DNA from 3 places in the Rhizobium sp. ERR 942 genome. Region 2 is predicted to be linked to each of the others. Evidence: predicted binding sites of a transcription regulator. Region 2 holds the regulator's gene; each other region holds the start of a gene.
The links. The regulator LexA, encoded in region 2, represses DNA repair genes until DNA is damaged. The targets are predictions, from matches to a motif close to TGTTCNNNNTGTGTTCNG.
Positions count from the first base shown of each region.

Region 1: FBZ97_RS31125 (2'-5' RNA ligase family protein) is a predicted target of LexA. The motif match lies at 1,549-1,566, and genes of this name have one in related genera.
Region 3: recA (recombinase RecA) is a predicted target of LexA. The motif match lies at 8,379-8,396, and genes of this name have one in related genera.

Region 1 is NZ_VIUA01000010.1:202,118-212,344, reverse strand. It holds gene FBZ97_RS31135 (GNAT family N-acetyltransferase) at 1-540, shown strand, start outside; gene FBZ97_RS31130 (methylated-DNA--[protein]-cysteine S-methyltransferase) at 580-1,143, opposite strand; gene FBZ97_RS31125 (2'-5' RNA ligase family protein) at 1,645-2,256, shown strand; gene FBZ97_RS31120 (SulP family inorganic anion transporter) at 2,266-3,909, opposite strand; gene FBZ97_RS31115 (LysR family transcriptional regulator) at 4,000-4,881, opposite strand; gene FBZ97_RS31110 (quinone oxidoreductase) at 4,973-5,947, shown strand; gene FBZ97_RS31105 (MFS transporter) at 6,219-7,400, shown strand; gene FBZ97_RS31100 (succinylglutamate desuccinylase/aspartoacylase family protein) at 7,519-8,583, shown strand; gene FBZ97_RS34565 (hypothetical protein) at 8,590-8,742, opposite strand; gene FBZ97_RS31095 (MarR family transcriptional regulator) at 8,873-9,394, opposite strand; gene FBZ97_RS31090 (ArsC family reductase) at 9,550-9,906, shown strand; gene ybaK (Cys-tRNA(Pro) deacylase) at 9,916-10,227, shown strand, end outside.
Region 2 is NZ_VIUA01000003.1:767,199-777,425, reverse strand. It holds gene pdhA (pyruvate dehydrogenase (acetyl-transferring) E1 component subunit alpha) at 1-569, opposite strand, end outside; gene FBZ97_RS16435 (septum formation initiator family protein) at 727-1,038, opposite strand; gene eno (phosphopyruvate hydratase) at 1,256-2,530, opposite strand; gene kdsA (3-deoxy-8-phosphooctulonate synthase) at 2,679-3,518, opposite strand; gene FBZ97_RS16420 (VOC family protein) at 3,515-4,402, opposite strand; gene lexA (transcriptional repressor LexA) at 4,821-5,543, shown strand; gene FBZ97_RS16410 (ComEC/Rec2 family competence protein) at 5,524-8,001, opposite strand; gene gltA (citrate synthase) at 8,283-9,572, shown strand; gene lpxB (lipid-A-disaccharide synthase) at 9,600-10,227, opposite strand, start outside.
Region 3 is NZ_VIUA01000001.1:1,240,719-1,250,945, reverse strand. It holds gene FBZ97_RS06180 (RNA methyltransferase) at 1-332, opposite strand, end outside; gene FBZ97_RS06175 (hypothetical protein) at 509-1,051, opposite strand; gene FBZ97_RS06170 (NADP-dependent isocitrate dehydrogenase) at 1,337-2,551, shown strand; gene FBZ97_RS06165 (glutathione S-transferase family protein) at 2,670-3,296, shown strand; gene FBZ97_RS06160 (AraC family transcriptional regulator) at 3,343-4,194, opposite strand; gene alaS (alanine--tRNA ligase) at 4,333-6,993, opposite strand; gene recA (recombinase RecA) at 7,167-8,252, opposite strand; gene FBZ97_RS06145 (carbohydrate kinase family protein) at 8,492-9,436, shown strand; gene FBZ97_RS06140 (pseudouridine-5'-phosphate glycosidase) at 9,483-10,227, shown strand, end outside.

The DNA of each region.
Region 1 (10,227 bases), on a different contig from region 2:
ACGCTTTCTCCGCCGCGACTGGAAACCGAACGGCTTATCCTGACGGGACATACGCTCGATGATTTCGAGCCGCTTGCAGGCATGTGGAGCGATCCTCTGGTCGTGAGGCATATTTTCGGCAATGTGGTCTCCACTTCCAGGGAGTCGTGGATGCGGATGCTGTCCTATCATGGTCTGTGGCCGCTGCTCGGGCATGGCTATTGGGCAATCCGCGAAAAATCCTCCGGCCGCTACGTCGGCGATCTCGGCTTTGCCGACTTTCACAGGGTGATGGAACCGCCAATCAGGGGTATTCCGGAGGCCGGCTGGGCACTGGCCGCGTGGGCGCATGGCAAAGGCTTTGCGACGGAAGCCCTGGCGGCCGCCGTCGCCTGGCTCGACCAGCAGCCGCGATTTGATCGCAGCGTCTGCCTGATCTCGCCCGACAATGCGGCCTCGATCCGTGTTGCCGAAAAAGCCGGCTATGGCGATCCGAAGCCAATGCGCCTCAATGACAAGCAGACACTGTTGTTCTCCCGCGCCCGTCAGCCGAAGGAATAGGGGGCGGGCAGCTTTAGCCGCACACCCGGATCGACTGGCTCAAAACGCCAGCGACTGCTGCACCGGCTTCGGCGGCGCCAGCTGAACGCCTTCCAGCTCCAGCATGCGAGCCTTGGAGTTGGAGCCGCCCGGCGCGGAAAAGCCGCCGATCTTGCCGCCAGCCGCCAGAACGCGATGGCAAGGAATGATCAGCGCCACCGGGTTCTTCGCCATGGCCTGCCCGACATCGCGCGCGGCTTCCGGCCCTGCGCCAAGCTGCTTGGCCAATGTGCCGTAGGTCGTCGTATGGCCCCAAGCGACCTGACGGGCGGCATCGTAGATCTGTCTGAAGAAGGCGTCCTGCTCGCCGAGATCGAGCGTGACGTCGGAAAAGTCGATCTCCTCACCGGCAAAATAGCGTTTCACCTTGGCGACCACTCCCGCAATTTCCGTGCTCGGCGCGCCGGGCTGCGCGTTCGGCAAACGCCGCAGAAGCAGGCGTTCGGTCGCGCCCGCATCCTTCGTCGGCAATTGAAAGCGCAGCACGCCGACCTCGTTCCAGGCGATGCCGCAGAAGCCGCCAGCGGTTTCGAAGATCAGATAATTTTGCCTTGTCTCGTTCATGACGAAAGCTCCCGTGTTTCCACTTGTCATGAAAATCGTCCTCGGGAGCCTCGAATTCAACCCGATTCTTGCAAAGATCGGGAATTGCCACCGTTTTGACGGCCGCCGAACGGATTCAGGGCGATTGACAGAACCGGATCAATATCCGCCGCCAGTCGGAGGCGCGTTCAGCGTCATGCCGCCGCCGGAATTGTGATCTCCCGACGTAGAGCAAGCGGAAATGCTGAGCCCGATGAGGACGAGAAATACGGCTGAAAAGATGGCCCTGGTAAACATAGACGGTCATTCCTTGTTGGAGAGAATGGAGAGCAAGCCTCGCTTGGAATGAACAGATCAGACAGGACTTTTATTCGATCGCATTTTTGAAACGAGGATGTCGGTATTCTGATTTATGAATCTGCCATTTGTTCTCGTTTTGTTCTTGAAATCCTTGTTGTTGAGTCATATGCTTTAGAGATCAGGGAAAAAGGAGGCAAAGCCAAGCCGGTTTTGAATGAAGCCATGCAGCACATCGATCAATTATCATTTGATCTCGGCAAACCGCCAATTAATCGCAAGGGCAAAAGCCCGCCAAAACGTCGGCAAGCTCTCTACTTTGCGGCGTTGCCGGACCCGGAAATCGCTAAATTGGCTGCAGAAATGACCGTCGACCAAAGTCGGCGAAATGGATTGATGCGCACAGCCAGAAAGCATGATCTCTACCATGCCACCATCTATCCCATCGACATTGTCTCTCGCTCCCAGGAGGAAGCCACCTTCGCTGCGTTAGAGGCCGGGTCAACCATCTGCTTAAAATCGTTTCCCCTGACATTCGATCGGGCAGGCACATTCGGCAACGGCAACAACCGTCAATATGTACTCTGGTGTAGGGAGGGAAACGAGGGGCTAACGACACTCCGTCGGGAATTGGATACTGCAATGCAAAGTATGGGCTTTGAAAGCGGCATATCCACTTCGTTCCAACCCCACATGACGCTGTTTTATTGCAACCACATTCTTCCCGAAGTGATTTTGGAAGAGCCGATTGCTTGGACAGTCAAAACGTTCACGCTGGTCAACAGCTTTCAGGGCGACGGCGAGCATGGCCATGTCTGGCACTGGCCATTGCTCTGAATCTGGCGCTTACGGTTTCGGAACAGGTTCAACTGCCGCCATCACCGCGGCCACGGCATCATCGACGCTGAAGCTGCAGCGCTTGTCGACGTCGACCATGCCCGCGACCGTCATGAGATCGCGAACGCGGTCATGCACACGGGCGAACTGGACGCGGAGGCCGGCTCGCTGCATCGCGCTGTCGAACTCCATCAAGGCGTCCATCGCCGTACTGTCGATATCGGAGCTTTCTTCCAGGCTGAGAATAGCTGCCTGCAACCCGGCTTCGTTGCGGCTGCCGGACAATATCTCGCCGAAGATCGTATCGGCATTGCCGAAAAACAGGGTTTCGCCGGGGCGCCAGATGGCAATGCCCGGTATCTCGGACGCATCGTCATGCCTGCTGACATCGACGAAGTCATGGCCGTTGTTGAGCCGCCCCAAACGGGCGACATGCGGCGAGGCCAGACGATGCATCATGGCGGCAAGCGAGAGCGCGATCGCCAGCAGCATGCCATTGAGAACGCCGAAGGCGAGCACGCCGACAGCGGCACCCACTGCCACGTAGAAATCGCGATGCAGACGGCGCAGGCGCAGAATGGGGCTGGGATCGAGCGCATGGGTCAGAGCCGCGATCACGACGGCGGCGAGCACCGGTTCCGGCAGAAGCGCCACCAGCTGTCCCGCACAGGCAATCAGGATCGCCAGGCCGATTGCAGCGAAAACGGTCGTCGCCCGCGTCTTCGCGCCAGCCGCCTCACTGGCAAAACCAGCGGAAAAACCGGCGCCGACTGGCATGCCCTGAACGACGGTGCTAGCGATATTGGCAGCACCCAACGCACCAAGCTCGCGATTGACCTCCAGCGTCTCGCCGTAACGCAGGGCGAGTGCACGCATCGTGCCCCAAGATTCAGCAAAGAGGATGAGGACAAGGGGCACGGTGAACTGCACCAGCCGCGAATAGGCGGTCCAGTTGGCGTCCGGCAGCGACGGCCATTGCGGCAGGATCTCGATGGGGCCGACCAGCTTGACGCCATGGCCTTCCAAGCCGAACAGATAGGAGGCGAAGATGCCGGCGACAAGCACGAGGAAAGCGCCGGGAATGCCCGGCAATCGCTTCAAGAGCAGCAATGCCGCCAACGCGACGATGCCGACTATGACACTGATCGGATTCCACTGCAGAATAGCGCCGAAGAGTGCCGCCGCGTAGGTCAGGATATTCGAGCCCTGCACGGGCGCGCCCACCAGAATTGGCAGTTGGTGCAGGATGATGGTGATCGCCAGCCCGAGCGCGAAGCCCCGCAGGACCGGCCGCGAGATGAAACCGGTGATGCCGCCCAGGCGCAAGGCACCGGCGATGACGAAGAGAATGCCGGCGAGCGCCACGGCGATCGTGGCAAGCCCCGCCTTGATCGTGGCATCGCCCGGCACCACCGCCAAGGTGGCTGCGAGAATGGCTGCGGACGAGGATGTGGGAGAGACGATGGCAAAGCGGCTGCGGCCGAATATGGCATAGACGAGACATCCGGCGATGCCGGCGAGGATTGCACGATGTGGCGGCAGGCCGGCAATGCCTGCGTAAGCGACCGCTTCCGGCAGCATCAGTCCGGCAACCGATATGCCCGCGACCAGATCCGCCCTGTCCACCACGAACCAGCTGCTCAGCTTCGTCATCAATCACCGACCATAGGGATGGCGCATCCGTTTATGGATAGAGATTCGCGTCTGGTCTGCAACAGGAAAATGATAAGCAAAACCAGTGTGTCACGCTGCGGCATCGCTGCCGTTGCGCAACGGACAGCTTCGCCCGATGGTATCGGCTACGAAATCCATGACGGCGCGGATCGCCGGAGAGCGGCGCAGATCCGGATATGTCACGAGCCAGAGGTCGCGCGCAGGCGACGGCACCGCCACCGGCAGGCGTACCAATGCCGGCTCGCCATCGCCGAGAAAGGCGGGAAGCGCCACGACGCCGAGGCCGGTTCGGGCAGCCTCCAGCTGGCCGAAGACATCGGTGGCGCGGAACACGATCGGGCGGCCTTCCAATAGGCTGCGCAGCCAGATCTGCTGCGTCAGATGCTCCATCGCCGCATCGTAACCGATGAACACCCAATCCTTCTCCGGCATCTGCGCCACGCTCGGTATGGCGTAGAGGCCGAAGCGCATGACGCCGATGCGGCGCACCAGCAAATCGCTTTCCTCCGGCCGCGTCATGCGCACGGCAATATCGGCTTCACCGTAATTCAGCGCGGCGCGACGGGTGACACCGGCAATGGTCAGCGTGATATCCGGGTGCTCTTCACGAAAAAGCGTCGCCTTCGGAGCGAGAAGGTGGGCAGCGATCGATGGCGGCGCACTGACCTTGACCGCGGCGGAAAGGCCGGCGACGGCGCTCTTCGAATAACGTCTGATCGCCTCGACATTTTCCTCCATACCCGCCACCAGTTCGGCGATGGCGCGGCCATCGACCGTCAAGGGCGAGGTGCGTGGCCGCCGGTCGATGAGGCGCAGGTCGAGCGCACGTTCCAGCGCCGCAATGCGCCTGCCGACCGTTGCATGGTCGACACCCAACTCGCGCGCCGCCGCAGAGAGGGAGCCGGTTCGAGCGAGAGCGGCGAAATGGTGAAGGTCCTGCCAATCAATCATCGGTGCATTATTGCACAGATATGGTGAGTTCATACCGAATTTATTCAGGTCGACGCTTATGATCAAAGATCTCCCGAAAGGAGACTTGCCTATGCCCCTAGCGATTGCCATTACCGGTCCCGGCGGACCCGAAGCCATGAAAGCCGTCGATCTACCAGTCACTGAACCCGGCCCCGGCCAGGCGCGGATCCGCCAGAGCATCTCCGGCGTCAACTTCGTCGATATCTATGTCCGTTCCGGGCTCTATCCACTGCCGCCGGGCCAGAGCGTGCTCGGCTTCGAAGGCGCCGGCGTCGTCGAGGCGATCGGCCCGGAAGTCGAAGGGCTCAAGGTCGGCGACCGCGTCGCCTATATCGGCCATCCCCTCGGCAGCTATGCCGAGGTGCGCACTCTTTCCGCCGCTCGGCTGGTGAAATTGCCAGACGGCGTCAGCGAGCGTGCTGCCGGCAGCACGATGCTGCGCGGGCTGACGGCGCAAATGGTGCTGCAGAAGGTCTATCCCGTGAAAGCAGGCGAATGGGTGCTGGTGCATGCCGGCGCCGGCGGCCTCGGCCAGCTCGTCATCCGCCTTGCCAAGCGGATCGGGGCAAACGTCATCGCCACGGTCGGCTCCGAAGCCAAGACCGGCTTTGCCCGTGAGGCCGGAGCCGACGTGGTTCTCCTCCATACATCCGAGGATTGGGGGCAGGAAACACGCCGCATTGCCGATCGCCGCGGCGTACATCTTGCCGTCGACGGGATCGGCGGCACCATGCTCTCGCAAACGCTTGCGGTCGTCCGCCCCTTCGGCATGGTCGCAAGCCTCGGCCAGCCGGCCGGCCCCATTCCGCCGATCCAGATAGAAGAGCTGACCGCGCCTCGCGCCATCGGCCTGTCGCGCCCGAGCGTATTGACCTATGCCAGCGATCCGGATCTCTACCGCCAGGGCACAACGGCGCTGATGGCGGCGCTGCAGGACGGGCTCGTCAACCCGATCGGCGCCGAATACAAGCTGAAGGATGCCGCCCAAGCTCATGCCGACCTCGAAGCGGGCCGAACGACGGCCAGCGTCGTGCTGACGATGTGACGCCCGGCGGAGCCTCCTGGCAGGCTCCGCTCATTGCGATGGGGCGGCGGGGCGATGGGGTGTTTTAGCTTCGACGCACAATCCATTCATCCCGTCAATGGTTTTTGCTGCAAGGCAGCAATTCGTTGACCATGCCTGCTCCTGCCTGATACCGGTTGCATATGGCGACGCACGGCTCTCAGGCCACCGCCGTCATCGCTATCCGATACGAACCCGATCCTTCGTGGCAAACAGCATGGACACCGCTGCCGGTGCCCACAGGCGATATCCCGTGAACACTGCTTCCCAGACCATCCGGTACACTTCGACCCTGTCCCTCATATCGATCGTCGCGCTGACATTCTTCGGCTACCTTGCCATCGGGTTGCCGCTTGCGGTGTTGCCGACCTATGTCGACAGCAGCCTCGGCTTCGGCGTCGTATGGGCCGGCATCGCCGTCAGCACGCAATATGTCGCAACCATCGTCAGCCGCGCCCATGTCGGCCGGCTCTGCGATCAATATGGACCCCGCCGCTCGGTCTTTCTAGGCTTCCTTGCCTACGGTCTGTCGGGTGCACTCACCATCGCTTCCACCTTTACGATCCAAGTCCCGGCAGCAAGTCTTGCCCTTCTGCTTGCGGGGCGGCTGGCGCTCGGCATTGGCGAGAGCTGGGTGAGCACGGCGGCGATCACCTGGGCGATCGGCCTGATGGGATCGCGGGAAACTGTGCGCATCATCTCTTGGAACGGCATCGCCACTTACGGCGGCATTGCGCTCGCCGCCCCGATCGGCGCCTGGCTGCAAGGCCAATACGGCTTCTTCGCCATCGGCGTCGTCACCATCATCCTTGCGGTTGCCGGCTTTATGCTCGCGCAAACGCGGCCGCCGGTTCCGGGCGTAAAGGAAAAGGGCATCGGCACCGGCCAGGTGCTGAGCCGCGTCGCACCGTACGGCGTCGCGCTTGCGCTTGCCTCGAGCGGCTTCGGCGTCGTCATGGCCTTCGTCGCGCTGTTCTTCCATAGCCGCAGCTGGGACGGCGCCTCCTTTGCACTCAGCGCCTTTGGCCTTGCCTTCATGGGCGTGCGCCTGGGTCTTGCGCAAGCTGTCGCCCGCTTCGGCGGTCTGCCGCTGGTGCGCATCTCGCTTGTCATCGAGATCATCGGCCTGGCGGCGCTTGCCTTTGCGCCATCGCCGATAGTCGCCATCATCGGTGCGGCTCTCGCCGGCGCCGGCTTTGCGCCCGTCTTCCCGGCGCTCGGCAATGAGGCCATGGAACGTATCCCACCGCAGAACCGTGGCGTCGCGCTCGGGCTCTATTCGATCTTCCTCGACGTGTCGCTTGGGAGCACCGGCCCTATCGCCGGCCTGTTCGCGGATCATCTCGGTTATGCTGCACCGTTCTCCTTCGGTGTCGGCGCGGTGCTGCTCAGCCTGATCCTGAGCTTCTGCCTGCGCAGGAATGGCAGCCGCTGAAAGCTGTTTTGGCGCTGTTTGTCCCCGGTCCTGATTTTGGCATGTGGCGACAAACGGTTGCAGGCTCCCTTTAAGGCTTGATATGGGTCTCTGATCATCATCAGCAGGAGGCCCGCCCATGAACGTCACCGAAATCGTCATCGAAGGCGATACTCCGGGGATCGCCTGGCGGCTGCCGGTCCTGCATTTTGCCGGCAGCAAGGCAGACGCACCGAAGATCTATATTCAGGCCGCGTTGCATGCAGGCGAGCTGCCGGGCACGGCCTTGGTGCATTTCCTCTGCGAGCGGCTTCGGAAAGCGGAAGCCGAAGGCGCCATTCTAAGCGATATCATCGTGGTGCCGCATGCCAATCCGATCGGCGCGGCGCAATCGCATTTCGGCGAGATGCAAGGGCGCTTCGACTTGGGCTCGCGCACCAACTTCAACCGCGACTTTCCGCTGATCTCGCTTCGCGACCGCGATCTCCTGATCGAAAATCTGGAACGCTACCCCGCCGTCGATCGGCTGAAACGTCAGCTGATCCATATGGCGCTTGGTGCCGATCTGGTGATCGACCTTCATTGCGATGACGAATCCCTGCAATATGCCTATATTGACGAGGCATTCTGGCCTGAAGCCGCCGATCTTGCCGCGGCGCTCAAGATGGATGCGGTGCTGCTGTCGGACGGTGAAAGCTCGGCCTTCGAGGAGGCCGTCAGCTTCGCCTGGAAATACGAAGTGCCGGGGGAGAAGAAGGCAAGGCTGCCGGGCAAGCTTTCAGTCACGGTGGAATTGCGCGGCACCCGCGATGTCTATCCCGAAATGGCAAAGAACGATGCCGAAGGGCTCTGGCGCTTCCTGGCCGCGCGCGGCGCGGTACAGGACGACAGCGTCGCGCCCGGCACCTCCTTTAGCGGACCGGCCGTGCCGCTCGATAATGTCGAGATGATCCGCGCACCACAGGCCGGCACGGTGCTCTTCCATCGCAATATCGGCGAGCGCGTTGAAGAAGGTGATCTGCTGGCGACGATCATCACCGCGCCGGGTATGCCGGACGGCGCCATCGATATCCGCGCGCCGCAGGCAGGTCTGATTGTCACCCGTGTTTCGGACCGGCTGGTGCGCCGACGCGGCGATCTGATGAAGATCGGTTCGGACAGACCAAGCTCCGTCGCCCGCAAACCGGGGACACTTGAGGATTGATTTCCTTTAGCGGCGATCGATCACCTTGCAGCGCATGATGAAAGCGATCGCCGCTGCCTCGCGGAGAAGCACACCGAAACGATTGACATGATGCTGCATTCCGGCAAGCGCGGCACGCGCTTTGCCCCTTAGCCGGGCAAGAATTGAACGATTTTCCATCGCGATCATGCCTCCGATCGAGGTGATGCAGGCAATGTTCAGGTCATCGAAGGCGACAATTCATCGCCTTTCGAATATATGTATGCAGTGTGCATATATATAATGAAAATGTCAAGACGCTGTTCCGGGCTTATGTCATGAAGGCAATCGGGCAGCGATCCTGATCGCAAACGCCTTGGTCGCACACGCGGCAGACCACATCCTGGTCATCGCCGAGATCGACCAAGGCGGGCAGCAGCTTTTCGACCAAGCAGCCGAACTCGGCCGTCTCCTCCGGGCTGAGAACGCCGAAAGCCCGATGGATGACGGCCCGGCGGGCGGAAAGGCTTCTATCAAAGAGCAAGTGGCCTTTTTCTGTCAGCTGCAGCGCGCGGGCTCGCTTGTCTCCCTCGACGCCGCCGCCCCGCAGCACGAGGCCGGACGCCACCAGCTGATCGACCAGGCGCACCGTGGCGGAATGAGAGAGCGCGATCATCCGCCGCAGGCTCTCGATCGTCAGGCCCGGCTCGGTGCCGATTTGAACGAGTGCGGCAATGGCGCTCGGGCCAAGGCCGGTTTCATCGGCGAAAGCCTTCTCCATCTTGTCCACCAGAGCAAGGCTCATGGCGCCAAAGAGGTTTTCCAGCCGCAATATTTCCTTGTTCGTCGCCATGCTTTCAACCCGCACCATAAATATGCATGCTGCATATTTATGCGAATATCGTTGGCAACTGCAACGGGTGAGAGAACCGCCTCCCCATCCGAGCGGCTTTCATCCGCCTTTATCCGCATGCTATGCGCTATCGGACAGCAAAAGACGGATTCGCCATGACGATCACCATTTACGGCATCAAGAACTGCGACACGATGAAGAAGGCCCGGACCTGGCTCGAAAGCCACGGCATTGCCTATGACTTCCACGACTACAAGGCCGTCGGCATCGACAGGGAACATCTGGAGCGCTGGACGAAGGAAGCGGGATGGGAAGTCGTGCTCAACCGGGCCGGCACCACCTTCAAGGCCTTGCCGGAAACGGACCGCGCCGATCTTTCGAAGGACAAGGCCATTCAGCTGATGTTGGCACAGCCCTCGATGATCAAGCGTCCGGTGCTGGAAGCGGACGGCAAATTGCTCATCGGCTTCAAGCCGGATATTTATGCGGCTGCATTCGGCAAGGCGGCCTAGAGGCGAGCAATGTCAAAAACCACCCGCGCCACGCAAGTCCTGACCCAGGCGAAAGTCGTCTTTACCGTGCATGCCTATGACTACGATCCGAATGCGGAGCGTGTCGGTCTGCAGGCGGCAGAGGCGCTGGGCGAAGAGCCGCACCGCGTGCTGAAGACTCTAATGGCGGAGGTGGATGGCAAGCCTGTCTGCGCTGTCGTGCCCTCGGATCACGAAGTCAGCATGAAGAAGCTCGCCGCAGCCTTCGGCGGCAAATCGGCTGCCATGATGAAGCCCACCGATGCCGAGCGTCTGACGGGCTATCATGTCGGCGGCATCAGC
Region 2 (10,227 bases):
CAGAGCTGCGCCATGTTGAAGCTTTCGTAGACCTGGCCCTGGTTGGCGGCGCCGTCACCGAAATAGGCGACGCTGACATTGTCATTGCCGCGGTACCAATTGGCAAAGCCGAGACCGGTGCCAAGCGAAACCTGGGCGCCGACGATGCCGTGGCCGCCGTAGAAATTCTTTTCCTTGGAGAACATGTGCATGGAGCCGCCTTTCCCTCGGGAATAGCCGCCCTGGCGTCCGGTGAGCTCGGCCATGACGCCACGGGCGCTCATGCCGGTCGCCAGCATATGGCCGTGGTCGCGATAGCCGGTGATGACCTGATCACCATCCTTCAGCGCCATCTGCATGCCGACAACGACAGCTTCCTGGCCGATGTAAAGGTGACAGAAGCCGCCGATGAAGCCCATGCCGTAAAGCTGACCGGCCTTCTCTTCAAAGCGGCGGATCAGGAGCATCTCACGATAAGCCTTGAGCTCCGCATCACGATCGAAATCTGCGATCGGGCCGCCATTGGTTTCCTTGGCAGGCCTTGATGCTGTCTTACGGCTGGAAACGGTCGCGTTTTTTCGCGGCGCCATTCAACCCTCCCTGTGTGAGTAGCCTCGTTTTATGGTGAGGCGTAACATAGGGAAGATTGCCCGCCACAGCAATGCTATAATTGCATGGCTCATATTCTTCGCAAGTCATTGATATAACTTACAAAAACGCGATTAACCGAAATTCGGTTAATTATGGCTATTTGTTGAAGATGACGATCTCGTTCGCTTTGGAATAGGTCAACTGATAGCGTGCATACTGATCGAGCATATCCTTATCCAGAGAGCCGTCACTCAACAGCGCGACCTCCTTTTCAAGGTGTTCGCGCTTGGCGACGAGATCAGCCAATTCCTTGGCGCGGTCGAGGCGGCGCTGCTCGAAAACTTCGGTCGCCTTCAGGCCGTAATCACCATGAATGCAATGATAACCGAAGTAGCTCACGAAAGCGATGGTGATGGCGGGAAGGATGAGACGGCCGAACCTTCTCTTCTTATGATACTTTGTCCACATACTCGCTCGTCACGCTCTGGCTTTACGCGATCTCCCAAAGCCAATGCGCTTCGAACAAGATCACATCAAATCAAACACCTAGAGCTAATTTAACCCGCAGAGATTAACCGTCCGTTGACTCTAACAGTCGGGACCAACAAAAAACCGCGCCCGAAGGCGCGGTTCAATCCAAGTAATAATTTTGCCGTGGATCCGGATGGATCCGACAGGTCAGATATCAGCCACGAAGGATGGAGCGGCCGGCATATTTTGCCTGTGGGCCGAGCGCTTCCTCGATGCGGATGAGCTGGTTGTACTTGGCAAGACGGTCGGAACGCGACAGCGAGCCGGTCTTGATCTGGCCGCAGTTGGTGGCAACGGCGAGATCGGCGATCGTGGAATCTTCCGTTTCGCCCGAGCGGTGCGACATGACGGCGGTGTAGTTGGCCTTGTGTGCGGTTTCGACGGCGTCGAGAGTTTCGGTCAGCGAGCCGATCTGGTTGACCTTGACGAGGATCGAGTTGGCAACGCCCATGCGGATACCGTCGCGCAGGCGAGCGGAGTTGGTGACGAACAGGTCGTCGCCGACGAGCTGGGTCTTCTTGCCGATCAGGTCAGTCAGGGTCTTCCAGCCTTCCCAGTCGTCTTCAGCCATGCCGTCTTCGATCGAAACAATCGGGTACTTGGCTGCGAGTTCTGCGAGGTATTCAGCCATGGCGCCGGATTCCAGCGTGCGGCCTTCGCCTTCGAGAACGTACTTGCCGTCCTTGAAGAATTCGGTCGAGGCGCAATCAAGGCCGAGAGCGATTTCGTCGCCCGGCTTGTAGCCGGCCTTTTCGATTGATTTCATGATGAAGTCGAGAGCTGCCGGCGCGCTGGAAAGGCCGGGTGCGAAACCGCCTTCGTCACCGACGTTGGTGTTATGGCCCTGCGATGCCAGTTCCTTCTTAAGCACATGGAAAACTTCCGAACCCATGCGGACAGCTTCGCGGATCGAGTCAGCGCCGATCGGCAGGATCATGAATTCCTGGAAGTCGATCGGGTTATCGGCATGGGCGCCGCCGTTGATGATGTTCATCATCGGAACCGGCAGCAGGCGGGCATGAGCGCCGCCGACATAGCGGTAGAGCGGCAGGTTGGCGCTCTGGGCAGCAGCCTTGGCGACGGCCAGCGAGACGCCGAGGATAGCGTTTGCACCAAGGCGCGACTTGTTCGGCGTGCCGTCAAGCTCGATCATGATGTTGTCGAGCTGGATCTGGTTTTCGGCGTCCATGCCGCCGATGGCGTCGAAGATTTCCGAATTGACGGCTTCGACGGCCTTCTCGACACCCTTGCCATGGTAGCGCTTGCCGCCGTCGCGAAGCTCGACGGCTTCATGCGCGCCGGTCGACGCGCCCGACGGAACCGCCGCGCGGCCCAAGCTGCCATCTTCGAGGTAGACATCGACCTCGACAGTCGGATTGCCACGGCTGTCGAGTATCTCGCGGGCGATAATGTCGGTGATTGCGGTCATGATAGCTTCCTGCTCGCTGGTTTATAAATCGATTTAAATCGTCTTAATCGAAGGCGCGGAAATTACAATGGCGATCCGCGCCGCGATTTGGCACTCCTGCAGGCCCGTAACGTAAATTCATGTCAGCCTGTTGAATGCCGGCTACGTTTCAAGCCTTGGCGATGGCGTCGAAGGCCAGCAGCTTCTCCAGAAGCCGTGGCATATCCTTCAAATAGACCATGTTTGGGCCGTCGGACGGTGCATTGTCGGGATCCTCATGCGTCTCCACGAAGAGACCGGCAACGCCGACGGCGACGGCCGCGCGCGCCAGCGTCTCGACGAAGCGGCGGTCGCCGCCGGTCGAACCGCCCTGCCCACCAGGCTGCTGCACGGAATGGGTCGCATCGAAGATGACGGGCGCGCCCATCGCCGCCATGATCGGCAGCGAGCGCATATCCGAGACCAGCGTGTTGTAGCCGAAGGAGGCACCGCGCTCGCAGAGAAGAATATTCGGGTTGCCGCTGTCGTTCAGCTTGGCAAGCACGTTCTTCATGTCCCACGGCGCCAAGAACTGGCCTTTCTTGACGTTGACCGCGCGGCCGGTCTTGGCGGCTGCAACCAAAAGATCGGTCTGGCGCGACAGGAAAGCAGGGATCTGCAGGATATCGACCGTCTTGGAAACGATGGCGCACTGCTCTTCCGTATGGATATCGGTCAGAACCGGAAAGCCATATTCCTTCTTCAGGTCTTCAAAGACTTCCAGCGCCTTTTCCAGGCCGATGCCACGCTTGCCCGACAGCGATGTGCGGTTCGCCTTGTCGAAGGAGGACTTGTAGACAAGGCCGATGCCCAGCTTGCCGCAGAGTTCCTTCAGGACGCCGGCAACCATGAACGCATGGTCGCGGCTTTCCATCTGGCAGGGGCCGGCAATCAGCGACAGCTTTGCAGTATTGGAAAAGAGGACCTTGGAGGCACCCTCGCCGACGGTGACTTCCGAATTCGTGCTCATATTATCTCCTCAAAGGCGAACAATGCGCCCTGACCGGGTGCCAACCTCGCCAATAGACGATTGTTCTTACGCGTATAGGTGACGCCGTTAGCAGTGAAATGCGACGATGTCACGGAAAGATCGCGCGTTTTGAAAAGGATTGCACGTGCTCTGAGCCCCGGATCATTCGTGCGAACAGGTAGATCATAGAATGCCTCCATTCCTTCCGGCGTCAAAATCTCCAGATCGGCATTGGCGGCCTTGATCGTCAGGCCAAAGGAATGCTCCATAATGCGCGGGCCACCGACAAGCTCCTCGAAGAAGCCGCGATAGGCCGCCGGCTTCGGCGCGCAAAGCGCTACCCGCGCGATACCAGTCACGCCGTTTTCGTGACGCTCGAGCACACTGCGGTCAGCCGGCAGCGGATTGATGCGCTGACAGCAGAAAGCGAGAAAATCCGGCGCGCGCAGATCGGCGGCGAAGGCAAGACGAAAACCGGCCGTGGTTTCCGTTCCATCCGGCATCTTCATGGGACGGGAGAAATCCAGCATCTGCCCCGCCGAAATCGCAGCTGCTTTGAAGCGCTCGTCATCCGCCACCGCGTCATCCGTACCGAATACCACGGCCGAAAAGCCATTTTCGCCGACCCGGAAGCGATAAGCCTGGTCACGAGCAACGAAAACGTTGCCATCCAAGATGCTCTTTTCGCACTGCTCCATCGATGCCACGCCCAGAGGCTCTAAATAGGTTTTATCGGCAAGGAAGACGCAAGCATTCTGCGTGCCAAAGGGATGGCGCGCATCTGGAGCCACTGTAAAACCGAGCTTGCCGAGGCGCTCGCGTGCCAGAGCGATATCGACGGTCGGCAGCACGAGATGATCCAGCGGATGCGGAGACGAAATCATGGCTTCTCCTGTTTGCTTGCCGAAGCAGATTTGCGCCCATCCCCCGCGCAATTCAAGATGGAAGCATGGAACACCCGGAGCACACGACATGGATCGAAGGCAATCTCGCAAACGTGATTGCTGATTCTCTGCCATGGCTGGCTCATGCAGCCGCGCGGCACGTTCATCCAAATGCTCGGCGCACGGGCTGACGACAAAGTCTCGGAAGCGAGTAGAGCGGCATTTCTCTTATTTTTCTGCAGGTTAACGGAGACACAGCGCGCCGATGTTCGGAGCCGATCCATTCGCAAATGGTAATTATTTAACTGACCTCACAAGGCTTTACCGAAATTTAAGTACTTGCGGAACACATATGGAACATATAGTGTCCGTTCTGGATTTGTTTCACAGCTTTTCTTGATTCTGGGGTTCCAAGACGATGTTGACGCGCAAGCAGCAGGAACTGCTTCTCTTCATTCACGAACGCATGAAGGAATCCGGGGTTCCGCCATCTTTCGACGAGATGAAGGATGCACTGGATCTGGCATCGAAATCCGGTATTCATCGCCTGATTACGGCACTGGAGGAGCGGGGCTTTATCCGCCGGCTGCCGAACCGGGCCAGAGCGCTCGAAGTCATCAAGCTTCCCGACGCCTATAATCCGAGCCTGCAGCAGCGCCGCGGCTTTTCTCCGAGCGTTATCGAGGGCAGCCTCGGAAAGCCGCAGCCCGTTGCCCCGCCCGCTCCGTCGAAGGTGGCAAATGACGATCACAATGGCTCGGCGTCGGTGCCCGTGATGGGCCGCATCGCTGCCGGTGTTCCGATCTCGGCCATCCAGAACAATACGCACGACATTACCGTTCCCGCCGACATGCTCGGATCCGGCGAACATTATGCGCTTGAAGTTCGAGGGGATTCGATGATCGATGCCGGAATTTTCGACGGCGATACCGTCATCATCCGCAATTCGACGACGGCCAATCCCGGCGATATCGTCGTTGCACTCGTCGACGACGAAGAAGCGACACTGAAGCGCTTCCGCCGCAAGGGTGCCTCCATCGCGCTGGAAGCCGCAAACCCGGCCTATGAAACCCGCATCTTCGGGCCGGACCGCGTCAAAGTTCAGGGCAAGCTCGTTGGCCTTATTCGTCGCTATCACTAACCGGTGAATTGTCGACGACGGGTGACGCTGGCGCAATTGGCGCGTCGAATTTGCCAGTGCGCCAATCATAGGTTCGATGCCTGGTCCATGGACGCTGCGGGTTCTCGAATGCGGCTGAGATAATGGGCCTGTCTGCGGTAAGTATCATTTCGATGGAGCCGGTTTTGCGCAATGTCGCACCGGTTATGAGCATCGCTCCGGAACGGCAGTGGTTCAGCCGCATTCGGATTGGCGTTACGACGATATTCGCCATATTGCAGGCTGAGGGTAGATAGGCTGCGTTCTCGATCGTAACCAGTATCGCGCCGTTTTCGAGGATGGCTGCGCACCATGCTCCTTTCTGGCAGGCGAAACTGCCCTGCATGGTACGGTCCAAGGCCTCCTCCATTGCGGTGCGGACCGCCCTCTGTTCTTCACTGTTCAATCGCTTATAACGATCTGCCTTGCCGATTTGTGGAAGTCGGCTGTCAGCCGAGAGCATGGTCGGAGGCTGATGTTCCGCCGCAACCAGTGCCTTTTGCCATTGTTCGAAAATGAAGGCCTGCGGTTTCTCACGATTGGTCGCGAGTATATCGTCCTGGCGCAACGCGACCAGAACGCCATCTTCGGAGATCATCAGGTCGGGTTTCGGTACGCCAGATCCGAATGCCGCCAAGCCCATGGACAAGAGCGATAATAGCAGGCCCAGATGGCGAAGCCGGGTCCGCAATATGCTCATGATCAGGAAGCCGATAATGAATGTGGGCATCAGCCAGGTCGGCTGGCGACCGAAGGTAATGTCACCTCCCCAACCAGCTACGGTTCTTGCGATCATGATAACGAGTTCCAGTCCCTCTCCGGTGACTTTCCAGAAAGGCCCGTCGAGACCGAGCGGCATGAGCAGCATCGCCGCCATGCCGAATGGCATGACGATAAAGGAGACGATGGGCATAGCAGCGAGATTGGCGGCGAGCCCATATGTCGCCAACCGGTGAAAATGCTCGATCGAGAAGATAGCCGTCGACGCGCCGCCGATGAACGAGGTCGACGTCACGCCTGCGAAGAAGCGCATGACGAACAATAGCGGACTTAATAGACGGACGCGCGGCAAAATGTTTTCGCGATGTCGCCGCCGCTTCCATAGCGAATAGCCCGACACCAGCGCCAGCGTTGCGGCATAAGACATCTGGAAGCTCGGGCCGAGCACTTGCGACGGCGACAGTACGAGAATGACAATGGCAGAAAGTGCGACGTTGCGCAGACTGATGGATGGTCGATCAAAAAGCACGGCCGCGAGCATGATCGCCATCATGATGAAGGCACGCTCGGCGGATACACCGAAGCCGGAGATGAGATAATAGGCCGTTACGGTGAGAAGCGCGCCGAGGGCTGCGAACTTCTTGGTCGGCCAGGCCTGCGCGACGCCGGGAAACAGGCTGAACAAGTAGCGTAGGCCGATGTAGAAAATGCCGGCCGACAACGCCATGTTCAGACCGGAAATTGCAATGATATGGGTCAGGCCGGCAATTCTCAGCGCTTCCGTCGTATTCTTGGAGATTGCGCGTCTCTCATCGGTGACAAGCGCCGCGGCAAAGGCGCCGGTATCTCCCGGCAAGGTTTGCCTGATCCTGTCGCCTATGCTGTTACGCAACCCGGCGAGCCAAATATCGGCCATATCCATCAGAGCACCGGCGGCGTTATCACCGGCCGGAGACAATAATTTCGGCGTTCCGTAGGCAAAGCCGTTCGCACCGATACCATTGAAATAGGAACTGAAGGCGAAATCGTTGAGGCCAAGCAAGGCCGGTCCGGCCGGCGGCGTCAACCGCGCCCTACCCTGGATGCGATCACCGAGATCGAACGGCTCCGCCTGCTTGCGCACGAAGATCGTAACCCGCTGCGGCGCGCGGCGAATGGAAGGTTTTTCCGTTGCCTCGACGCGAACGACGTAGCGCCAGCGTCCATTGTCATAGGATTCCCGTCGTTCGATCTGACCGGTCACGGTCGTGGTCACGGCCGAATCGAGCATGACGGTAGAAACCCGCCAGCTCTCGCATTGCGCCAGCGCCATGCCCAGGCAAAGGAGCATGCCTGCAAAAAGCAGATGGCGAAACAGCCTGCCTGCCTCCCGCATGAGCGCAAAGCCACAGGTAAAGACCAACAGGCCTGCAAGAACAGCCTGTGGAGGCGGATCGCTGCCAGCCTTGAACCAGAAAATTGCACCAAGGCCGATATAGATCGGCGCAAGCAGGACCGCGCGACCATGGGCCGCCTCCTCTTCGATCAATCCGAAGGTGCCAAGCCGAATGCGGCTTGATACCCGCAATAGCCGGGATGTCAGCCGCGTCTGGTCCTGCGTCCGTTCCCGTCGCTGCACTTCGGCGGGCAAGATATTCGTGGCAACAACAGGGCGAGGCTGCGAGAGCGCAGCAACGTCCCCACCCTCTTTCCGCTGCTCGGATGCCTCCAAATTAGGCACTCGCCGCCGTCCCCACGCAAAACTACAGCTTTTGCGCGATTTTTGCCGTTAGCAGGCGATGAATTCAACCAAAATCGACGCAAACAGGGCTCAATTGGGCCGGTTTCGCCGCCTAGCATAATTAGAGGCGCTTCTGCAGTGCCCAAAAGTTGATACTGCATTGCACAATTCAGCGTTAGGATAACTTGGCATTAGGCTCGGGATCATATAGCTAGTCGGTAGTCGCTTAACCTTTTGGCGCTTTTTATGGCGTCAATCCCGCCAAATCTTGGAGGATCAGCATGACGGAACAAAGCGCGAAACTAACTTGGGGTGAAAAGACGGTGGACCTGCCGGTCAAGACCGGAACCATCGGCCCGAGTGTCATTGATATTGGTGCCCTTTATAAGAACACCTCCACTTTCACTTACGATCCTGGTTTCACCTCCACCGCGTCGTGCGAGTCGAGCATTACCTACATCGATGGCGACGAAGGCGTTCTGCTGCACCGCGGCTATCCGATCGATCAGCTGGCCGAACACGGCGATTTCCTCGAAGTCTGCTACCTGCTTCTCTACGGTGAACTGCCGACGGCAGCGCAGAAGAAGGACTTCGACTATCGCGTGACCCACCATACGATGGTGCACGAGCAGATGTCGCGCTTCTTCACCGGCTTCCGCCGCGACGCGCATCCGATGGCCGTCATGTGCGGCTGTGTCGGCGCGCTTTCCGCCTTCTATCACGACTCCACCGATATCACCGATCCGCATCAGCGTATGGTCGCAAGCCTGCGCATGATCGCCAAGATGCCGACGCTCGCCGCCATGGCCTACAAGTACCATATCGGCCAGCCCTTCGTTTATCCAAAGAACGACCTCGACTACGCGTCGAACTTCCTGCGTATGTGCTTTGCGGTTCCGTGCGAAGAATACGTCGTCAATCCGGTGCTGGCCCGCGCCATGGACCGCATCTTCATTCTGCATGCCGATCACGAGCAGAATGCTTCCACATCTACGGTTCGTCTGGCAGGCTCTTCCGGCGCCAATCCGTTTGCCTGTATCGCTGCAGGCATCGCCTGCCTCTGGGGACCGGCTCACGGCGGTGCCAACGAAGCGGCCTTGAACATGCTGAACGAAATCGGCACGGTCGACCGCATTCCGGAATTCATCGCCCGCGCCAAGGACAAGAACGATCCGTTCCGCCTGATGGGTTTCGGCCACCGCGTCTACAAGAACTACGACCCACGCGCCAAGATCATGCAGAAGACGGCGCACGAGGTTCTCGGCGAGCTCGGCATCAAGGACGATCCGCTGCTCGACATCGCGATCGAACTGGAGCGTATCGCTCTGACCGATGAATATTTCATCGAAAAGAAGCTGTATCCGAACGTCGACTTCTATTCCGGCATCACGCTGAAGGCTCTCGGCTTCCCCACGACCATGTTCACCGTTCTGTTCGCTCTTGCCCGCACCGTCGGCTGGATCGCTCAGTGGAACGAAATGATCGAGGATCCGCATCAGCGCATCGGCCGTCCGCGCCAGCTCTACACCGGCGCTCCGCTGCGCGAATATGTGCCTGTTTCCAAGCGCTAAGCTTCGGTATTGAAACAAAAAAACCGGTCAGAGATGACCGGTTTTTTTATGGGCTAGAACGTCCAGAACAATCTGCGCAGCCTTGTCGCCAGGCGGCTCCTTCGTCTGCATCCGTTCCCAGACCAGATCGTAGCCAGCAAGCATCGCCGCACGCTCCGGTGTGTCGCTCGACAGGCGCTCCATATAACGAGCCAGCATGCCCGGCCGCAGAACATCGTTGATGAGCTCAGGCAGAACGGCATAGTCGGCGATGAGATTTGGCAAGGCGGCTGTCCAGATCTTGATGCGCGACAGCACGAATTTCGCCAGCCATTCCGTCTTATAGGTCGAGACTACGGGAACGCCCGCCAGCCCAAGCTCCAGGATCACCGTTCCGGAGGCTGCCATGGCGGCATCCGCCTTGGCAAAGGCACTCCATTTGGCATCTTGGCCGACGAGTATATCCGGCTTGACCTGCCAATTGGCGGTCAAAGAGCGAACCACCGCCTCCTGCCGCGGCACGGTCGGCAGCAGAAAACGAACATTATCATTTCTCCGGCTAAGTTCTTCGGTAGCCCGCTCAAAAACCGGAAGGAGTTGCCGGATCTCCGATGCACGCGATCCGGGCAAAAGCAGGATCGTCTTCGCCACATCGGCACCGGCCAGACCGCGCAAG
Region 3 (10,227 bases), on a different contig from region 2:
AGCGTTTCGGCCGCAATGACAGGCGAGCGCACCGGCTTGTAACCATCCCGCTCCCGCGCGGTTGTCGCATAGACGAAATTGAGATCAGCGATCGCCTGCTCCAGCGTCTCGTAGACCTTTGTCGCCTCGATAATATGATCCGCCTTGGAGGCAGTCGCCTGTGCCCTCTCGTTCGGCCACCCGTCGCGAGGATTGACGAGGCGCAACTCGGCAAGGCCGAAATTCGCCATTGCGCGCGCCACCATGCCGATATTTTCGCCCATCTGCGGCTCGACCAGAATTATGGCCGGCCCTTCGGCCAGAAGTTGACGCTCGCTGTTCGTGCCTGCCATGATGCCTAAATCTCCGCGCGCGAAACCAATCGCGCTAATTCGAGCATGATGCCGAAAAGTGTTAGCGGTTTTCGGGCGACATCATGCTCAGTATCCTGATTCCGGTGTCGCAATAGCGAGACGCCAGCCGATCGGCAAGGTTTTTGCGCTTGAAAGGCAGAACGAATCCGGCCCGATCATTGCGGATTGACGGGCTTCTTCTGATCCGACGGCTGCTGCGTCTGGTCTGCCGGCTGCTGCTGCTGCTGTTTGACAAGATCCACCATCACGCTCTTGAGCGAGCTCGGATTGCCGTTGTCGTCGTTGGTGACGATATCGTCCACCACGGGCCTGCCACCCTCTTCGATGACCTCGAAACGAACCGTGGTCACCTTCTGATAGTCGGCGTCGGAGCCCATGCAGGTCGATTTCTTGAAGGTCGCCAGCACCTCAGTCACATTGTTCTTCGACGGCTGCGCGGCAATCTTCACGTCCTCCAGCGGACACGCATCCTGCGCATTGACAATGACATCGTAGTCGAAGGGCGAGATACCATCCTCGTCGGCCGCGGGAAATTGCGCCGCCGCCTGGTATTTCGCACCAAAATCCTTGCTGTAGTAATCCTTGAGCTTGTCCTCACCGAAAATATCCTGCCAGTCGCTGTCGCCGCCCGCCCAATTGGAGACGGTCGCGTCCATGATGGTCTTGACCGGCGTCGTCGCATCGGCCGCGAGCGCCATATGCGCGCCAAGCGAGAACTGAAAAAGCGTGAAGGCGAGTGCGGAGGCGGCAAATTTCTGCATGATTTGATTCCGTGGCAGCAGGCAAAACATGCGCGACATTAGACCCATGGATCGCTTTGGCAATGGCCGGACTGCAAAAAGCGGGTGATGTCACGAATGATCAAAAACGCGATGCCGAAGGCTCTATCGGCTTTGCGTTCTGCACTTGCGGTGCTATAGCCCTCGGGACTTCCTATTACCCACAGGACCATCTGGTCCCATCAGCTTAAACGAGGCAGAAGCATGAAGAAGATCAAGGTCGCAAATCCCGTTGCCGATCTCGATGGCGACGAAATGACTCGCATCATCTGGCAGCTCATCAAAGAAAAACTGATCTTCCCCTACCTCGACATCGATATCGATTATTATGACCTCTCGGTCGAAAACCGCGACGCCACCAACGACCAGGTGACCGTTGACGCCGCCAACGCCATCAAGAAGTATGGCGTCGGCATCAAGTGCGCCACGATCACGCCGGACGAAGCCCGCGTGAAGGAATTCAACCTCAAGGAAATGTGGAAGAGCCCGAACGGCACGATCCGCAACATTCTCGGCGGCGTCATCTTCCGCGAGCCGATCATCTGCAAGAACGTTCCGCGCTTGGTTCCGGGCTGGACGCAGCCGATCGTCGTTGGCCGTCACGCTTTCGGCGACCAGTATCGCGCCACCGACTTCAAGTTCCCCGGCAAGGGCAAGCTGACCATCAAGTTCGTCGGCGAAGACGGCACGGTCATCGAGAAGGAAGTCTTCAACGCTCCTGGCGCCGGCGTTGCCATGGCCATGTACAACCTCGATGAGTCGATCCGCGAATTCGCCCGCGCCTCGATGATGTACGGCCTGATGCGCAAGTGGCCGGTCTACCTCTCGACCAAGAATACCATCCTCAAGGCCTATGACGGCCGCTTCAAGGACATCTTCGAAGAAGTCTACCAGAACGAGTTCAAGGCTCAGTTCGATGAAGCCGGCATCACCTACGAACACCGCCTGATCGACGACATGGTTGCCTCCGCCCTGAAATGGTCCGGCGGCTATGTCTGGGCCTGCAAGAACTATGACGGCGACGTCCAGTCCGACACCGTTGCCCAGGGCTTCGGTTCGCTCGGCCTGATGACCTCGGTCCTGCTGACGCCCGATGGCAAGACGGTCGAAGCCGAAGCCGCACACGGCACGGTGACACGTCACTACCGCCAGCATCAGAAGGGCCAGGAAACCTCGACGAACTCCATCGCCTCGATCTTCGCCTGGACCCGCGGCCTCGCTCATCGCGCCAAGCTCGACGACAATGCCGAACTCGCGAAGTTCGCTTCCACGCTCGAAAAGGTTTGCGTCGACACGGTTGAAGCCGGCTACATGACCAAGGACCTGGCACTGCTGATCGGTCCCGACCAGCCGTGGCTCTCCACCACCGCTTTCCTCGACAAGATCGACGAGAACCTCAAGAAGGCCATGGCTGCCTAAGCCTCACCGACAAAGCAGATACGGGAACCCGGCCTCAACGCCGGGTTTTCTTTTGCCCTGAATCTTGCCGCGCGGGCGAACCGGTGACAAAAATGCTTGCAGCAAAAGGGAGAGGCAGATGGCCGAAGAACTCGTTTTCTATACCAATCCGATGTCACGCGGACGCATCGCCCGTTGGATGCTCGAGGAGATCGGCCAGCCCTATCGCACCGAATATCTCGACTTTGGCACGACGATGAAGGCCCCTGAGTATCTGGCCGTAAATCCCATGGGAAAGGTTCCCGCCATCAAGCATGGCGATACGGTCGTCACCGAGGGTGCGGCCATCTGTGCCTATCTGGCGGAAACCTTCCCGCAGGCAGGTCTTGCCCCGACGGCAGCCGAGCGCGGCCGCTACTTCCGCTGGATGTTCTTTGCCGCCGGCCCGATGGAGATGGCGGTGACCAACCGCGCCCTCGGCTTTGAAATCCCTGCGGAACGCCTGCGCATGGCGGGCTGCGGCAGTCTGGACCATGTTTTCGATACATTGGAACAGGCGGTCACAGCCTCGCCCTTCATAGCTGGCGACCGCTTTACGGCCGCCGACGTCTATGTCGGTTCGCATGTCGGCTGGGGTCTCAATTTCGGCACCATTGAGAAGCGCCAAGCCTTCATCGATTATTGGGCCAGGGTCAGCGATCGCGACGCCTACCGCCGAGGCAACGATATCGACAATGCTGCTATGCCGAAGCCGGCCAATGCCTGACAATACAAGGCATTAAGAGGAAATCCTCGATCGAAGTCATATGCCGCTATTGCAGCGGCATATAGATATCGGTCAAAAGCTCCGTCGGCGGCACGTCGCGCGGATTGTTGATATATTCCTCGAACATGACAGTATCGCGCAACTGCCGACCCGAGGCTGGCAGCCATTGTGCATAGAGCCACTGATATGCCCTATGCATGTTTGCGTAAGGCCCTTTGTGGCGCAGCACGGCATATTCGCCACCATCGAGAGAGCGGCGCTCCAGCGGCGCATCGACTGTTATGCTTTCACCGGCGGTGACACAGGCATACGACCGCAGCTTCTCTGCCTCCACGGCATCGGGATCATCGAGATAGATGCCGATCATGCGCATGTCAGGCGCGGCAAGGCCGCGAGCAAAGATAGTGCCGAAGAGTGTTTCGAATGCCTGACCGATCTGCATGTAGGAGCCGCGATGGGCGACACCGATCAGTGACATCGGGGAAATCGTGCGAAGCGTAATGTCGAACATGACCATGATCCTTCCTTGGGTACTGGGTTCGAAGATCGTATGGCTTCCCTCATTCCGATATCGCGCCGGCGGCATGCCGTAGACGGATCTGAAGATGCGGTTGAACGATTGGAGGTTGGGATAGCCCGACCGCTTTGCAATGTCGCTGACGGATAGACGGGTGTTGACGAGATCGCCGGCGGCGCGATGCAGCCTCAGCCGCTTGACGGTCGCTGCTGCCGTCTCGCCATAGATCGCCCGATAGATCCTATGCCAGTGATAGCTGGACATGCAGGCGATCTCGGCGAGTTTTTCCATATCGAGCTCATCATCCAGATGCTCATGGATGTAGGCCGAAACCCGCCGCAGCCGGGTCTCGTAAAGCGTCCACGCCGTGCCGCCACTCATATCAAACCTCTTGCAAATTCGATCGGCCCGACAAGAGCATAACTCGATTTGACAAATCCTGCGGAGTTGTCCGGACAAAGAAAAATGGCGGACACCGAAGCATCCGCCATTCTTGTTTATCCATCGGAGATTAGCGTCTTAGCCGGCAAGCGCCGCCGCAATCGCCTCAACGGCTTCATCAGCTTTGGCGCCATCTGGGCCGCCGGCCTGGGCCATGTCGGGACGGCCGCCACCGCCCTTGCCGCCGAGCGCAGCCGAAGCGACGCGTACGAGATCGACGGCGCTGAAGCGACCGACCAGATCTTCAGTGACAGCGACGACGGCGCTGGCCTTGCCGTCATCCGAAACGCCGATCAGCGCAACGACGCCAGAACCGAGACCTGCCTTGGCTTCATCCGCCAGGCCCTTGAGATCCTTGGGGTCGACGCCGGAAACCGGCTTGCCCAGGAACTTGACACCGTTGACGTCCCGTACCGCATCGGCCGAACCGCCCTGGCCGCCGCCCATGGCAAGCTTGCGCTTGGCGTCAGCCAGTTCGCGTTCCAGCTTGCGGCGCTCGTCCATCAAGGCTTCGACGCGTGAGACGACATCGGCCGGCTGGACCTTCAGCGCCGAGGCGAGGCTCTTCACGCGATCGTCCTGCTCGGCGAGATAATCGCGCGCGGATTCACCGGTGACGGCTTCAATGCGGCGTACGCCGGCACCAACTGCGCTTTCGCCGAGAATACGCACGAGACCGATCTGGCCGGTGGCGGAGACATGCGTACCGCCGCAAAGCTCGACCGAGTAGGGCTTGCCGGCCTTGGCACCGCGCACGCCCTGCCCCATCGATACGACGCGGACCTCGTCCCCATATTTCTCGCCGAACAGCGCCATCGCACCTTCCGCGATGGCATCGTCGACGCTCATCAGGCGGGTCGTAACCGGCGAGTTCTGCAGAACGATCTCGTTGGCCATATCCTCGACGACCTTCAGCTCCTCGGCCGACATCGGCTTGGGATGCGAAACGTCGAAACGGAGGCGCTCCGGCGCGACCAGCGATCCCTTCTGTGCCACATGGGTGCCGAGCACTTCGCGAAGTGCTTCGTGCAGCAAATGGGTGGCGGAGTGATTGGCGCGCAGGCGCGAGCGCCTGTTATGATCGACCGTCAGGACGACGGCATCGCCGACCTTGATCTTGCCTTCCGACACTTCCGAACTGTGAACGAAAAGGCCCTCGCCCTTCTTCTGGGTGTCGTTGACGGCGAGCTTGCCGTGGTCGCTGGAGATCACGCCGGTATCGCCCATCTGACCACCGGATTCGCCGTAGAAAGGCGTCTGATTGACGACGATCTGCACCTTGTCGCCGGCCGAGGCGCTATCGACTGCAACACCGCCCTTGACGATCGCCTGGATCACGCCTTCAGCAGATTCCGTATCGTAACCCAGGAATTCAGTGGCACCGTTCTTTTCCTTGAGCTCGAACCAGATGGTCTCGGTCGCCTTGTCGCCGGAACCGGTCCAATGCGAGCGCGCTTCCGCCTTCTGGCGCTCCATCGCATCCGTGAAGCTGGAAATATCGACGCCGATGCCGCGGGCGCGCAGCGCGTCCTGCGTCAGGTCGAGCGGGAAACCATAGGTGTCGTAGAGCTTGAAGGCAGTTTCGCCGTCCAGGCTGTCGCCCTTATGCAGGTCCGAAGTGGCATCGTTGAGCAGCGACAGGCCACGTTCCAACGTCTTGCGGAAACGGGTTTCTTCGAGCTTCAGCGTCTCGGAGGTGAGCGCCTCGGCGCGAACCAGCTCGGGATAGGCGCGGCCCATCTGTTGGATCAGCGCCGGCAGCAGCTTCCACATCAGCGGCTCCTTGGCACCCAGCAGCTGCGCGTGGCGCATGGCGCGGCGCATGATGCGGCGAAGCACGTAGCCGCGGCCTTCGTTCGACGGCAGCACGCCATCGGCAATCAGGAAGGCGGAGGAACGCAGATGATCGGCGATGACGCGATGGCTGGCGCGATGCTCGCCCTCAGCCTTGACGCCCGTTGCCTCTTCCGAGGCTTCGATCAGCGCGCGGAAGAGATCGATATCGTAATTGTCATGCTTGCCTTGCAGCACGGCGGCAACGCGCTCGAGACCCATGCCGGTGTCGATCGACGGACGCGGCAGGTCGACGCGCTGCTCCTTGGTGATCTGCTCGAACTGCATGAAGACGAGGTTCCAGATCTCGATGAAGCGGTCACCGTCTTCTTCCGGCGATCCGGGAGGGCCGCCCCAGATATGATCGCCATGATCGTAGAAGATTTCCGAACAGGGACCGCAAGGACCGGTATCGCCCATTGCCCAGAAATTGTCGCTGGTGGCGATGCGGATGATCCGGTCGTCGGAAAGGCCGGCGATCTTCTTCCACAGGTTAAAGGCGTCGTCATCGGTATGATAGACCGTGACAAGCAGGCGCTTGGCATCGAGGCCGAATTCCTTGGTGATCAGGTTCCAGGCAAGCTCGATGGCGCGCTCCTTGAAATAGTCGCCAAAGGAGAAGTTGCCGAGCATCTCGAAGAAGGTGTGATGGCGCGCGGTATAGCCGACATTATCGAGGTCGTTGTGCTTGCCGCCGGCGCGAACGCATTTCTGCGCCGTCGAAGCCGTCGTATAGGGACGCTGCTCCAGACCGGTGAACACGTTCTTGAACTGCACCATGCCGGCATTGGTAAACATCAATGTCGGATCGTTGCGCGGCACCAGCGGGCTCGACGGCACGATCTCGTGGCCGTTTTTCTTAAAATAGTCGAGGAAGGTCGACCGGATTTCATTCACACCGCTCATATGGGGCCCTTCAGTCCTGCGCTCAGCAACTTGCATCAAAGTCAGTGGCTTTTATCGTCCGCTCCGGGCGCTGTCCAGCCGCACGAACAAAACCGGCCGCACATCCCTTGGACAATGCGGCCGGTTCCAATTCTTAATCTCGGTCTCTGGTCGGGAAGTGCTCCCGAAAATCCTTATTCCCCGGAGGCGTCGCCATCATCGGCATCGGGACCGCCATTCTGCAGGAAGCGGTCGGCGATGAGACCGGCATTCTGGCGCAGCGACAATTCGATTTCGCGGGCAAGATCCGGATTGTCGCGCAGGAAGAGCTTCGCGTTTTCGCGGCCCTGGCCGAGGCGTTGGCTATTATAGGAGAACCAGGCACCAGACTTTTCGACGATACCGGCCTTGACGCCGAGATCGACCAATTCACCGGTCTTGGAAACGCCTTCACCATACATGATGTCGAACTCGACTTGCTTGAAGGGAGGCGCCATCTTGTTCTTGACGACCTTGACGCGGGTCTGGTTGCCGATCACTTCTTCGCGCTCCTTGACGGCACCGATACGGCGAATATCGAGGCGAACCGAGGCGTAGAACTTCAGCGCGTTGCCGCCCGTCGTCGTTTCCGGCGAGCCGAACATGACGCCGATCTTCATACGGATCTGGTTGATGAAGATCACCATGCAGTTGGACTTGGAGATCGAAGCCGTGAGCTTGCGCAGCGCCTGGCTCATCAGACGGGCCTGCAGGCCCGGCAGGCTGTCGCCCATCTCGCCTTCGATTTCGGCGCGCGGCGTCAGGGCCGCAACGGAGTCGACGACGAGAACGTCGATGGCCCCGGAGCGCACCAGCGTATCGGTGATTTCGAGCGCCTGTTCGCCGGTATCGGGCTGCGAGATCAGCAGGTTCTGCAGGTCGACGCCGAGCTTGCGGGCATAGACCGGATCGAGCGCATGTTCCGCGTCCACAAAGGCGCAAATGCCGCCCTTCTTCTGGGCCTCTGCGATGGTCTGCAGCGCCAGCGTCGTCTTACCCGAGCTTTCCGGCCCGTAGATTTCGATGATGCGCCCCTTCGGCAAGCCGCCAATGCCGAGAGCGATATCGAGGCTCAGAGAGCCGGTGGAAACCGTTTCGATTTCGACCACGTTCTCGTTAGAACCGAGCTTCATGATCGAGCCCTTGCCGAACGACCGCTCAATTTGAGAGAGTGCCGCTTCAAGTGCCTTGCTTTTATCCACCGATTTGTCCTCTACAAGCCGCAAAGAATTCTGAGACATTCGATCCACCTTTAGGTTATTGAAGCCGCTCTAGCAATGTCGCCGCTGATGAGAATTGTGTACTCGATTTGTTCTCGTATCGCAAGGGCACAACAAGCGATTGAAAGAAAAAGGTAAAATGAATTTCGTTCTATTTTTGTTTTCTTCTTTCTTCCCAGGCACTTACATGCCAGAAACGGTGAATTGCGAGATGTTTGCGACTCGCTCGATTCGCCTTTTCGACTGCTGAGGATAACCCTATGGCGAAAAAGATTCTCGTTCTCGGCGGCGCCCATATCGACCGGCGCGGCCGCATTTTCGGCGAGACGGCACCCGGCGCCAGCAATCCCGGCGCATGGTTCGAGGAGCCCGGCGGCGGCGGCTTCAATGCGGCTCGAAACCTCGCTCGCCTCGGCTTCGACGTAAAGCTGATCTCGCCGCGCGGCGGCGATCCCTCCGGCGAAATGGTGGCGGAAGCCGCAAGCCATGCCGGCATCGATGACAAGCCCTTCGTCTTCCTCGATCGCAAGACGCCTAGCTATACGGCGATCCTTGAGAATGATGGCAATCTCGTCATCGCGCTTGCCGACATGGAGCTCTACAAGCTCTTCGTGCCAAGACGCCTGGCGATTCGCGCCGTTCGAGACGCCTTCGAAGAAACCGACCTTATTCTCTGCGATGCCAATCTGCCAGCCGAAACCTTAGGCGCAATTGCGGCAAGGGCCGTCTTTTGCGGCAAGCCGGTCGCTGCTATCGCCATCTCGCCGGCCAAAGTCGTGCGGCTGAAACCGAGCCTTGCCGGCATCGATCACCTGTTCCTCAACGAGGCCGAAGCCGCGGCGCTGACCGAAATCCGCCCGGAGGATCCGCGCGAATGGGTAAATGCTTTGCGTGCGCTCGGCCTGCGCAATGGCGTGGTCACCCGCGGGAAACGCCCCCTGATCGCATTCTCGCGTGATGCCATCGTCAGCCTGCAGCCGCCTGTGGTCGAAGATGTGGCCGATGTCACCGGCGCGGGAGACTCGCTTGCTTCCGGCGTTCTTTCGGCGCTGCTGGCCGGCCACGATCTCGCTGAAGCCGTCCGTCATGGGGCAGCGGCGGCAGCAATCACCGTCCAGTCCCCCTATGCGACGGCAGAAAATCTCTCTCCAGAGCTGCTAAAGGCGGCTTTGGCCCTTGTTCCCGAGGCCGAAATTCTGTCATGAAGCCTGCTCAAGACGCGTATACTGTTTCAGTGAATTGGAAACGACAATGACCCAGCCTATCTCGCCCCTGCTTCCGATCTCCTATTCGAAGGAAGTCGCTGCCGCCAAGCTGCGCGGTGCGCCGATCGTTGCCCTGGAATCGACGATCATCACCCACGGCATGCCCTATCCGGGCAATATCGAGATGGCCCGCAGCGTTGAGGCGATCATCCGGCAGGAGGGCGCTGTTCCGGCGACTATCGCCGTCATTCACGGTACGCTGCATATCGGTCTTGAGCCGGAAGAGCTGGAAGCCCTCGCTAAGACGGAAGGTGCGATGAAGGTTTCGCGCGCCGACATCGCCTTTGCGATCGCCGAGCGCCGCACGGGCGCGACCACGGTCGCCGCCACGATGATTGCCGCCGCCCGCGCCGGCATCAAGGTTTTCGCCACCGGCGGCATCGGCGGCGTGCATCGCGGCGCCGAAGAGAGCTTCGATATTTCGGCCGATCTTGAAGAGCTTTCCCGCACCGGCGTCATCGTCGTTTGCGCCGGCGCCAAGGCGATCCTCGATATTCCGAAGACGCTTGAAGTGCTCGAAACTCGCGGTGTCCCGGTCGTGACCTACGACAGCACCGAATTCCCGGCCTTCTGGTCGCGCTCCTCCGGTCTGACGAGCCCGCTGACGCTGAACAGCCCTGCTGCGATCGCCAACTTCCAGACGACGCGCGAACAGCTCGGTATCGACGGCGGCATGCTGATCGCCAACCCGGTTCCGGAAGCCGACGAGATCCCGCGTGAGGAGATGGAAA